Regions from separate parts of the Kitasatospora sp. NPDC101447 genome, predicted to be linked through region 1. Evidence: riboswitches for the same ligand, from Rfam matches in the RefSeq annotation. Region 1 holds a riboswitch; the other holds the start of a gene.

Evidence for each region. A riboswitch is a leader RNA that binds a small molecule or an ion and turns the genes downstream of it on or off. The one in region 1 is predicted to bind glycine.
Region 2: linked by a shared signal. The riboswitch ahead of gcvP (aminomethyl-transferring glycine dehydrogenase) and the one ahead of gcvT (glycine cleavage system aminomethyltransferase GcvT) in region 1 are both predicted to bind glycine.

Annotation. Positions count from the first base shown of each region.
Region 1 covers NZ_JBIWNL010000004.1:383,849-389,893, reverse strand. Annotated here, with positions in the region: gene ACIRST_RS08735 (ABC transporter substrate-binding protein) at 1-575, opposite strand, end outside; gene ACIRST_RS08730 (ABC transporter permease) at 644-1,633, opposite strand; gene ACIRST_RS08725 (enhanced serine sensitivity protein SseB C-terminal domain-containing protein) at 2,084-3,022, opposite strand; gene ACIRST_RS08720 (enhanced serine sensitivity protein SseB C-terminal domain-containing protein) at 3,139-3,942, opposite strand; glycine riboswitch at 4,198-4,305, shown strand; gene gcvT (glycine cleavage system aminomethyltransferase GcvT) at 4,537-5,658, shown strand; gene gcvH (glycine cleavage system protein GcvH) at 5,759-6,045, shown strand, end outside.
Region 2 covers NZ_JBIWNL010000024.1:119,140-125,184, forward strand. Annotated here, with positions in the region: gene ACIRST_RS28650 (DUF5999 family protein) at 1-173, shown strand, start outside; gene gcvP (aminomethyl-transferring glycine dehydrogenase) at 295-3,195, opposite strand; glycine riboswitch at 3,435-3,537, opposite strand; gene ACIRST_RS28660 (PRC and DUF2382 domain-containing protein) at 3,761-4,879, shown strand; gene ACIRST_RS28665 (MFS transporter) at 5,094-6,045, shown strand, end outside.

The sequences.
Region 1 (6,045 bases):
TCGATCGAGTTCAGGCCGCCGGCCTTGTCCTTGTACGGGCCCGCGTACGGCGTGTCGTTGTCGACCAGCAGGTCGTGGAAGTAGGTCGGGCCGTTGGAGTTCACGTCCGGCGCGAAGTTGGAGCGCTCGACGGCGTACTTGACGTCCTTCGAGGAGATCGGGGTGCCGTCGTCGTACTTCAGGCCCTGGCGCAGCTTGTACGTCCAGGTCAGGCCGTCCGCGCTGGGCTGGCCCATCGACTCGGCGAGGTCCGGGACGAGCTTGTTGCCGTCCTCGCCCGCGGCCGGGTTGAAGGTGGTCAGCGGGCGGGCGTACAGGCGCGAGAAGTTGTAGATGTACGCGTAGTACGTGTTGCCCGGGTCGAGCGAGTCCGGGGTGCCCTTCATCTCGAAGGTGACCGTCCCGCCCTTCTTGTCCGAGGCGTTGACGATGTTCTTGGTGGCCGCGTTGGCTCCGCCACCCGATGCGGAGGACGAGTTGTCGTCGCTCTTCTTCGGCGAGCTGGAGCAGCCGGTCACGACCAGGACCGCGGCGGCGGCCGCCGCGGTCAGGGCGACGGTACGGGACCTACGCATGGGAGAGATCAACCCCTTGGGGATGTGGAGGCGGTGGAGGGTCCTGACGCGGAGTCAGCTGCTCGGAGTCAGTTGCTCTTGGGATCGAGGGCGTCGCGCAGCCCGTCGCCGAGCAGGTTGAAGGCGAGCACGGTGATGAAGATCGCCACACCGGGGACCACCATGTACTGGGGGTCCACCTGGTAGTACCGGATCGCGTCCTGGAGCATCCCGCCCCAGGAGGCCTGCGGGGGCTGGATGCCGACGCCGAGGAAGCTCAGTCCGGCTTCGAAGAGGATGTTGGTCGGGATCAGCAGGGTCGAGTAGACCAGGATCGGACCGACCAGGTTCGGCAGCAGTTCCTTGAACAGGATGAACGGGCCGCGGGCGCCGAGGCTGCGGGCCGCGTGCACGAACTCCCGCTCGCGCAGGGAGAGCGTCTGTCCGCGCACGATCCGGCCCATGTAGGGCCAGTTGAAGAAGCCGATCACGAAGATCAGCACCATGATGTGCAGCGGCAGGCCGTGCAGGCCGAACGCACCGCCCTGCAGCGAGGTCGAGATGGCGATCGCGAACAGCAGCAGCGGGAAGGCCAGGAAGACGTCCATGATCCGGCTGATCAGCGTGTCCACCCAGCCGCCGTAGTAGCCGGCCATGATGCCGAGCACGGTGCCGATGGTGTTGGACAGCACGGTCGCGCCGAAGGCGACCAGCAGGGAGACCCAGGAGCCCTCGATCACACGGGTGAGCAGGTCCCGGCCCTGCAGCGGGTCGATGCCGAGCGGGTGGTCCCCGCTCATGCCGCCCCAGTCGCCGAGCGGCAGACCGCCGAGGTCGGCGTCCAGCAGGTCCTGGTGGAGGGCGTCCGGGTCGAGCCCGAACATCGACTCGATCGGCTTGGCCAGCACGGCGAGCAGGATCAGCAGGATCACCACGACGCCGCCGATGACGGCGGCCTTGTCGCGCTTGAAGCGCGTCCAGGCGATCTGGCCGAGGGAGCGGCCCTCGATCTTCTTGGCCGGGCTCGGGGCGGCGGCTGCCTCCGGCTCGTTCCCGGCGGTGGTCACGGATGCGGTCATGGTCAGTTGGTCCCCTCGCCGACGGTGGCCGGCCCACGGGTGCCGGTCGCCGGCTTCGGCGGTGCGGCTGCGGACGTGCGAAAGCTGTAGGAGGAGCGGGTGTTCGCGACAGTGCTTCGTGCACGGGCACTGTCGCCACGCGGCATGGGCTTCGCGTGGACGAGCGGTCGGCGTGCGCGCTCACCTTTGTGGGGTTCCAGGACGCGCGGTGCGTTGCGCAGAACTCTCTGCCATGCGAACTGGCTTGCGCCAGCCCTGACAACCGACAGATGCCCAACTGTGATCTGCAGGCATGCATCTCCCCGATCTCCGGCATATACCTCTTCACATGGCTGTAACAGGCATGTCAAGATGACCGGACCTCATATCCGGAAATCCGTCCGGAAAGCATCGAAGCCGACTTGATGGACAATCAAGTCGGCTTCGTGGCAAGGATTTCGGGTTTGGCAATCAGCGCCCGGGGTAGCCCGGCCACGGCTGCTGGGGCTGCTGCTGCCAGCCCGGCGCAGGCGCCTGCGTGCCGTACGCCCACCCCGGCGTCGGCTGCCCCGGCATCGACGGCCCCGGGTACGCGGGCGGCGGCACCGGCGGGTACGGACCGGTCGCCGGGCGCCCGGACTCCCGGTCGAAGAACGGCCGCGAGTTGGCGCGCATCCACAGCGCCACCGGGTCGTACTCGTCCGACATCGCCACCGTGGACACCGCGAGCCCCTCCGGGGCCACCGCGATCGCCCGCTGCATCAGGGCGCGCACCGCCTCCACCGCGGGCGGAGAACTCTCGTACAGGTCCAGGCCGATCGCCAGGTACGGCTCCCCCACCGCCGGCTGCACCCAGGCCCGGCGCAGCGCCCGCACCGCGCGCACCTCACCGGCCTGCCGCTCCAGCAGCGCGAAGAACGGCTGCGCGTTGACCTGCGGCTCGCTCAGCTTCAGCGGACCGGCCGGCAGCCGGTCCAGGCCCGCGGCGATCCGCCGCAGGTCGGCCCAGGGCACGCCGACACCGCCGCCGGGGGCGTGCGGGTTGAGCCACAGGCCCCAGCGGGTGCGGTACAGCGACGCGGCGATCTCCCGGCCGGAGATGACCTCGTGGGCCCGCGCCCAGCCGGACGCGGCGAGCTGCTCGGGCGAGGTGACGGCCGGCGCGTAGCCGTGGCCGCTGATCTCCATGTTCCCGTACTGCGCGTCCGGACTGCCCGGCGTGCCGTGCCAGAGCAGCATCCAGACCCGGCCGTCCGCCAGCGCGTGCAGCAGTCGCTCGTACGCGTCGTAGCGCTCCGGCGCGACCTCGCGCAGGGCGTGCTCCAACACGCCGGGGTCCGCTCCCGGGTGCCCGGCCGGGGCCTGGCCCCAGGGCCCCGGCGCCCCGCCCGCTCCCGTACCCGCACTCATGCGCCCACCTCGCCGCGCCTCTTTCCTCGAACCCGCCGGCCCGTCGGCCGTCTGCACGCACCCTATGGCGCGGCACCGGCCACCGCCACGGCGACGTGCCTACGAACGAACCCCGCTCACACCCGCGTGTAGAAAGGCATTACCCGGGTGAGCAGCCACTCGACCACCGGGTCGTCGGCGAGGTCGAGCAGTACGAGGTGGACGCCACCCGGCAGCGGCGCGGTTCCCAGCGCTCGGCCGAGCGCGTCGTTCACCGCGGCCGGCTCGGCCGGGGCCGCCGGATCCAACTGGACGCCCACGAACATCACGGTCGGCTCGCCCTCGATGCTGGCCAGCGCCCGGCGCGCGGTCAACACCCCGGGAAGGGCCGAAAGTTCGGCCCGGCAGGCGGCCAGGAAGTGCTCCGGGTCCTCGCCCGGCACCGGCTCGCGCAACGCCACCCGGCCGCCGGTCGGCGCCGCCGGATCCTCCGCGCCCTCCCAGCGGTCCTCGCGCGGACCGCGGCGCAGCTCGGCCACGCCCTGCGGCGGCACGGGGATGCCCACCGCCGCCTCCGGGTTCACCGCGATGCCCACGCCCAGTGGCAGCCCGCGGGCGAACTCCCAGACCGGCGCGATCGCGAAGGCCATCCCCGGCGCCTGCTGCAGGAACACCTCCTGCGAGGAGAACACCGGCACGTACGGGTCGCCGCCCAGCTCGATGATCGGCAGGTCCAGCGCCTGCCCCTGCGGGTCGGCCCCGGCCGGCAGCGGCACCCACACCTGGCTGCGGGCCAGCACCTCGATCACCCGCGGCGTCGCGCCCGGGTCGCCCATGGCCGCGGTCAGCACCTGCTCCAGCTCGTTGGCCGGCCACGTGCCACCCGACGGTGCCCCCTCGGGACCGCCCCACCCCTGCTGCTGCTCCACCGGGTACCCCATGCGCCGCCGATTCCGCCCTCTGCCGGTCGGCCGCCCTCTGCTGCGCCGACGCGGAGCAGTCTAGGGCCCGTGTTCGGGACGGCGCGGGGTGGTCGGGTCCGCCGTTCCCGCCCGACCCGGTCCCCTCCTCCCGCCCGATCCCGGCCCCCTCCTCCCGTGTGACCGGGTCCCCTCTCCCTTCCCGGTCCGGGACGTGCCATGATGTGCGCGTCCGACGGCATGCGCCGCGGGCTCCACAACTCCATACCGGCCGCTCGAACCCGCGCGGGAGAGCCCGGAGTGCCGCCAGCGTGGCGGCAGAGCCGGCGCCGAAGGAGCAAGTCCTCCCCGGAATCTCTCAGGCCCCCCTACCGCACGGGTTAGGCACATCTGGAAAGCGGCGCACGGCCCTGTCGCGCGCCCACCCACGGTGCAAGCCGCCATGCTGTCCCCCAAGCTGGAAACAGCTGCGGGCCGGCGGGGCGGTGAAGCTCTCAGGTTCGACGACAGATGGGGAGACCCACGCCGCCGCATGCCCGCGCGCAGGGTCGGCCCCCGAGCGGGTCCGGTCCGGCGCGTGCACCCCTGAGTGCCCCGACCGAGGAGTTCCTGGCCATGTCGTCCCTCCGCCTGACCGCGCTCGACGCGCTGCACCGCGCCCTCGGCGCGACCATGACCGACTTCGCCGGCTGGGACATGCCGCTGCGCTACGGCAGCGAGCGCGAGGAGCACCTCGCCGTCCGCACCAAGGCCGGTCTGTTCGACCTCTCCCACATGGGCGAGATCACCGTCACCGGCCCGCAGGCCGGGGAGATGCTGGACCACGCGCTGGTCGGCTTCGTCTCCGCGCTGGGCGTGCTGCGCGCCCGCTACACCATGATCTGCGCCGAGGACGGCGGCATCCTGGACGACCTGATCGTCTACCGCCTGCGCGAGGACGCCTTCCTGGTCGTCGCCAACGCCTCCAACGCCCAGCTGGTCCTCGACGAGCTGATCGCCCGCGCCAAGGGCTTCGACGCCGTCGTCACCGACGACCGCGACACCTACGCGCTGATCGCCGTCCAGGGCCCGGAGTCGACCGCCATCCTGGCCGGGACCACCGACGCCGACCTGCCCGGCCTGAAGTACTACGCGATCCTCCCGGCCCAGGTCGCCGGCCGCGAGGTGCTGCTGGCCCGCACCGGCTACACCGGCGAGGACGGCTTCGAGATCTTCTGCCGCCCGGCCGACGCCGAGGAGATCTGGCAGGCGCTGACCGCCGCCGGCGAGGGCCGCGGCCTGGTCCCGTGCGGCCTGTCCTGCCGCGACACGCTGCGCCTGGAGGCGGGCATGCCGCTGTACGGGCACGAGCTGTCCACCGACCTCACCCCGTTCGACGCGGGCCTGGGCCGGGTCGTCCGCTTCGACAAGACCACCAACGAGGGCGCCTTCGTCGGCCGCAAGGCGCTGGAGCAGGCCGCCGCCGCGGCCGAGGCCAACCCGCCGCGGGTGCTGGTCGGCCTGGTCTCCGAGGGCAAGCGCGTCCCGCGCGCCGAGTACAGCGTGGTCTCCGCCGACGGTGCCCCGATCGGCCGGATCACCTCCGGCGCGCCGTCCCCGACGCTGGGCCAGCCGATCGCGATGGCCTACGTCGACGCGGCCCACGCCGCTCCCGGCAGCACCGTCGCGGTGGACGTCCGCGGCAAGCACGAGCCGGTCCGGGTCGTGGCGCTGCCCTTCTACAAGCGCGCCCGCTGACGCCCGTCCGGGCCCCCCGTTTTCCCATAGACGCAGGTCGAAGCCGTCCGCGCGGCGGCCCGCTTCGTCGTACCCGCTTCCCATCCTGGAGAATGACGTCATGAGCAACCCCCAGCACCTGCAGTACACCAAGGAGCACGAGTGGCTGACGGCCGCTGAGGACGGTGTTTCCACGGTCGGCATCACCAAGCACGCCGCCGACGCCCTCGGTGACATCGTCTACGTGCAGCTGCCGGCCGTCGGCGACACCATCACCGCCGGCGAGACCTGTGGCGAGCTGGAGTCCACCAAGTCGGTCAGCGACCTGTTCTCCCCGGTGACCGGTGAGGTCACCGAGATCAACGAGGACGTCGTCGCCGACCCGGCCACCGTGAACGCCGACCCGTT
Region 2 (6,045 bases), on a different contig from region 1:
AGTGCCCATCGGCCGAGTCCGAGGACCGCGAAGCGGCCGTGTCGGTGGCCTGCCACCCGGAGCAGGGCTGGAGCCTGCTCTGCAACGGCGTCGTCCTGTTCGAGGACACCGGAGAGCTGCTGCCGGACGGCCGGGTGATCGCCCCGCGCCGCCCCGTCGCCCACGCGGCCTGACCGCGCGGTCCGACCGTACGGCGGGCGCGGCCGCCGGATCGATCGCCGTACGGGCAGGGCCCCGGCGGAGAGTTCCGCCGGGGCCCTGCCGTGCGTCCGGCCGCCGTGGCGGCCGGATCCGTCAGACGCCGTACTCGTCCAGCGGCGGGCAGGAGCAGACCAGGTTGCGGTCGCCGTACGCGCCGTCGATCCGGCTCACCGGCGGCCAGTACTTGTCCGCCGGGTTCACGCCCGCCGGGAAGACCGCGTCCTGCCGCGAGTAGCCGTGTGCCCAGTCGCCGGCCAGCTCGGCGGCGGTGTGCGGGGCGTTGCGCAGCGGGTTGTCGTCGGCCGCCCACTCGCCCGAGCCGACCTTGTCGATCTCGGCCCGGATCTCGATCATCGCGTCGCAGAAGCGGTCGATCTCGTGCAGGTCCTCGGACTCGGTCGGCTCGATCATCAGCGTGCCGGCCACCGGGAAGGACATCGTCGGCGCGTGGAAGCCGTAGTCGATCAGGCGCTTGGCGATGTCGTCCACCGTCACGCCCGTCTCCTTGGTCAGCGGGCGCAGGTCGATGATGCACTCGTGGGCGACCAGCCCGCCCGGGCCGGTGTAGAGCACCGGGAAGTGCGGCGCCAGGCGCTTGGCGATGTAGTTGGCGTTCAGCACCGCGACCTGGGTGGCGTGCTTGAGGCCCTCGCCGCCCATCAGCCGGACGTACGCCCAGGAGATCGGCAGGATCGCCGCCGAGCCCCACGGCGCGGCCGAGATCGGACCGACACCGGTGGCCGGACCGGCCTCCGCCTGCAGCGGGTGGTTCGGCAGGTACGGCGCCAGGTGGGCGCGCACCGCGACCGGGCCGACGCCCGGACCGCCGCCGCCGTGCGGGATGCAGAAGGTCTTGTGCAGGTTCAGGTGCGAGACGTCCGCGCCGAACTTGCCCGGCTTGGCCAGACCGACCAGGGCGTTCAGGTTGGCGCCGTCCACGTAGACCTGGCCGCCGGCCTCGTGCACCATCGCGCAGATCTGGGTGATCTCGGTCTCGTACACGCCGTGGGTCGACGGGTAGGTGACCATCAGCACCGACAGGCTGTCGCGGTGCTGCTCGATCTTGGCCTTCAGGTCCTCGACGTCCACGTCGCCGTCGACCAGGGTCTTCACCACGACCACGCGCATGCCGGCCATCACGGCGGAAGCCGCGTTGGTGCCGTGCGCCGAGGACGGGATCAGGCAGACGTCACGCTGGGTGTCGCCGTTGGCGTGGTGGTAGGCGCGGACGGCCAGCAGGCCGGCCAGCTCGCCCTGGGAGCCCGCGTTCGGCTGGATCGAGACCGCGTCGTAGCCGGTCACCTCGACCAGCTGCTGCTCCAGCTGGCGGATCAGGGTCAGGTAGCCCTGGGCCTGGTCGATCGGCGCGAAGGGGTGGAGCTGGCCGAACTCCGGCCAGGTCACGGCCTCCATCTCGGTGGTCGCGTTGAGCTTCATGGTGCAGGAGCCCAGCGGGATCATGCCGCGGTCCAGCGCGTAGTCCCGGTCCGACAGGCGGCGCAGGTAGCGCAGCATGGCGGTCTCCGAGCGGTGGCTGTGGAAGACCGGGTGGGTCAGGTACTCGTCCTCGCGCAGCAGGGCGCCCGGCAGCGCGTCGGCGGTCTCGGCGACCTCGACCGCCTCGACGCCGAACGCGGCCCAGACGCCGGCCAGGTGCTCGCGGGTGGTGGTCTCGTCGGTGGAGATCGAGATCCGGTCCGCGCCGTCCTGGTGGACGTTGATGCCGTTGGCGCGGGCGGCGGCGGCGATCTCGGCGGCGCGGCCCGGGACGACGGCGGTGACGGTGTCGAAGAACTCGCCGTGCAGCAGCTCGACGCCGCCGGCCCGCAGGCCCTCGGCGAGGGCGGCGGCGTACCGGTGGGTGCGGCGGGCGATGTCGGCCAGGCCGTCCGGGCCGTGGTAGACGGCGTACATCGAGGCCATGACGGCGAGCAGCACCTGGGCGGTGCAGATGTTGCTGGTGGCCTTCTCGCGGCGGATGTGCTGCTCGCGGGTCTGCAGCGCCAGGCGGTAGGCGCGGTTGCCGTCGGAGTCGACGGAGACGCCGACCAGGCGGCCGGGCAGCGAGCGGGCGTACTCGGCGCGCACCGAGAGGTAGCCGGCGTGCGGGCCGCCGAAGCCCATCGGCACGCCGAAGCGCTGCGAGGTGCCGCAGGCGATGTCGGCGCCCAGCGAGCCGGGGGACTTGAGCAGGGTCAGCGCCAGCAGGTCGGCGGCGACGGCGACGATCGCGCCCAGGCCGTGCGCCTGCTCGATCACCGGGGTGAGGTCGCGGACCACACCGGTGGCGCCCGGGTACTGCAGCAGCACGCCGAAGACGCCGCGCTCGGCGATCTCGGCCGGGATGCCCTCGGACAGGTCGGCGACGACGACCTCGACACCGGTCGGCACCGCGCGGGTGTTGATCACCGCGATGGTCTGCGGCAGGGTCTCGGCGTCGACCAGGAAGACGCCGCCCTTGACCTTGGTGACGCGGCGGGCCAGCGCCATCGCCTCGGCGGCCGCGGTGCCCTCGTCCAGCAGCGAGGAGCCGGAGGTCGGCAGGCCCGTCAGGTCGGAGACCAGGGTCTGGAAGTTGAGCAGCGCCTCCAGGCGGCCCTGGGAGATCTCCGGCTGGTACGGGGTGTAGGCGGTGTACCAGGCCGGGTTCTCCATGACGTTGCGCAGGATCACCGGCGGGGTGAAGGTGCCGTAGTAGCCCAGGCCGATCATCGGCTGGAGCACCTGGTTGCGGCCGGCCAGCTCGCGCAGCTCGGCGAGGACCTGCGCCTCGGACCGGCCGGCGGGCAGGTCCAGGCCGGTGATGGAGCGGATCGCCTCGGGCACGGCGGTGGCGGCGAGCTCGTCCAGCGAGCCGTAGCCGACGGACGCCAGCATCTTCTCCTGCGCGGCGGCGTCGGGGCCGATGTGGCGGTTCTCGAAGGGGCTGGCCAGCTCAAGCTCGGTGAGGGTCGAGGCGCCGGTGGGGCGTCCCGCGTTCGGCTGGGCGTTCATGTGGTCGAGGCCTCCTGGTCACGGACCGGCGGGGGTACGCACGCCGGCCGACCTTCCCGCTGCGGACAGCGAACTCAGCCGTGGCGGGCGAACCCGACAGGCCTCCCCCTCTGTCATCGGGACCTGAGAGCTTCGCCCGCACGGAGCGCGCTGTGAGCGCTCCGTCGGCTTGCACCGTCGGTGAGGGTGGTGGTCGCCGGCTTCCGTGCCGACACTCCTGCCCTGCTTTCCAGAGTGACCTACCCCACACGGTACGGATGCCTGAGAGATTCCGGGGAGGAGTTGCTCCTTCGGCGCTCCGACCAGCGGTTTTCGCGGCGGAGACTCTCCCGAGCGGGCTCTGCGGTCGCCGCCCAGGGTACCAGCGGGAGGCCTTCCGATCACGGGTGCTTCAGGTCACGCCGGGTCTACGCGCGTCCCCCGGACGGCGCAGCACGCAGCCCGTCCGGCGCACCCCGGTCGCGCCCGTCCGATTCATGGCATTTGGTGTGAAGTGGCGGACGGAACGGGTGCTCCGGCCGCCTTCCTGCGGGGGTTCCGCAGGCCCAGCGCCCTGGAGGAATGAGTGCAGACCGACATCGACCCCCGGGACCTCATCGGCCACAAGGCGGTCGACCGCAACGGAGACAAGATCGGCACGGTCGACGAGGTCTATCTGGACGATGCCACCGGACGGCCCGAGTGGGCCGCCGTCCGGACCGGCATCTTCGGCCGGGACGCCTTCGTCCCGCTCACCACGAGCGACTTCTCCGGCGAAGAGCTCCGGGTCCCGTACGACAAGTCGCTGGTCAAGGAGTCCCCGGACTTCGGTGTGGGCCAGCACCTGTCCCCCGCCCAGGAACTCCAGCTCTACCGCTACTACGGCCTCGACACCCCGGGGAGCGACGACCCGGCCGGTGAGAGCGGCGGCCACGCCGCGCAGTCCGACCTCGACTTCGGCACCGCCCCGGCCGCCGCGCCCGCGACGGCTGCGGCGGCTGCGGCCACGGCCACGGCCACCACCACCAAGCCGCTCGCCCTCCGCTCGCCCGAGCCCGCCCCGACCGACACCAGCACCGCCCCGGAGGCCCACGTGCGCACCCTCAGTGCCCCCGCACCCGCCCACGCTCCCGCTCCCGCTCCCGCCGTCACGCCTCCCGTCGAGCCCAAGCCGCAACCGCAGCCGCAACCGCACCCGCACCCGCAGTCGCAGCCGGCCGAGAGCACCGTGGGCGCCGCCGCTCCCGCCCCCACCGACCCGGTCGAGATCACCTGCCGCGAGGAGCGACTGGAGGTCACCACCGAGTGGCACACCGTGGGCACCGCGAAGCTGCGCAAGTACGTGACGACCGAGCAGATCGAGCGCCGGGTCCCGGTGGTCCGCGAGCGCGTCCGGGTCGAGCGGATTCCGGTCGGCGAGGCCGAGCGCGCCTCCCTCACCGAGAAGGAGATCGCCGAGGCCGTCGAGGAGGTCACCCTCCGCGAGGAGCGTCCGGTGGTGCACAAGTACCTCGCCCCCGTCGAGCGCGTCCGCCTCGTCGTCGAGCGCTACACCGCCGAGGAGGTGATCCGGGACGAAGTCCGCCGCGAACACGTCGAGGTCCACGACGACACCCCCGCCGAGATCGCCGAGGGCCCACGCCCGTCACCGGCCGCTCCCGCCCCGGAGACCTCCCGCCCCGCCGCCATGCGCCCCCTCGTCTGACCAGCACCCCACCGAGGGCCCCGACCACCCGGCCGGGGCCCTTTTCCCATGCCCGGGCACCCGCTGCGACGGCCACCCCCGGCCCGCCACAGGCGCCCGACGGACGCCCGACACTCCGCCTTTGCCAAAGCTTAACCACTCGATATTTGACACTCTGAAGTATCTCCCTGCATGGTTACTTCAGTTCATTCACTATGTACGGGAGGAAGCAACCGTGAGTGAGGCACCCCAGCCCACCACCGCGGCCGAGAAGCAGAGCAGCACCCGGGTCCTGCCGGCCCTCATCCTGGCGATGCTGTCGTTCAGCGTGGTGCAGACCGCGGTCGTCCCGATCCTGCCCTCGCTGGCCAAGGAACTGAGCGTCTCAGGCTCCAGCATCACCTGGCTGATGACCGCCAACCTGCTCTCCGCCGCAGTGCTGACTCCCCTCCTCGGCCGCTTCGGCGACCTCCGGGGCCGTAAGCCGATGCTGCTGATCTCGCTGGCCGGTCTGGTCGCCGGCTCGGCACTGGCGGTCACCACCCACTCCTTCACGTGGCTGGTCGTCGCCCGCGTCCTGCAGGGCGCCGGCGGTGGCGTGATGCCGCTGGCGATCAGCATCGTCCGCGACGAGCTGCCCAAGCAGAAGGTGACCGGCGGCGTCGCCGCCATCAGCGCCTCGATGGGCGTCGGCTCCGGCCTCGGCCTGGTCGCGACCGGTCTCCTGCTGGAGCACTGGAACTACAAGTCGATCTTCTGGATGGGCCTGGTCTTCGGCCTGATCGCCGTCGCCCTGGTCGCCTTCCGCGTCCCGTCCGACCCGGTCACCGACAAGGAGGGCGGCGCCGACCCGCTCGGCGCGATCACCCTGGCCGGCTGGCTCTCCGCACTGCTCGTCGCGGTCAGCCAGGGCAACCACTGGGGCTGGACCTCCACCAAGACCCTCGGCCTCTTCGCCGTCGCCGCCGTCGTCGCCCTGGTCTGGGGCATCATCGAGACCAAGGTCAAGCACCCGCTCGTGGACATGAAGATGATGTCCCGCCCGGCCGTCGCCTTCACCAACACCGCGGGCCTGCTCATCGGCTTCGGCATGTACGGCTCCTTCATGGTCATCAGTAACTTCGCCCAGACCCCGGAGAAGCTGACCCACTACGGCTTCACCGCCACCGTCCTGCACGCCGGTGTCA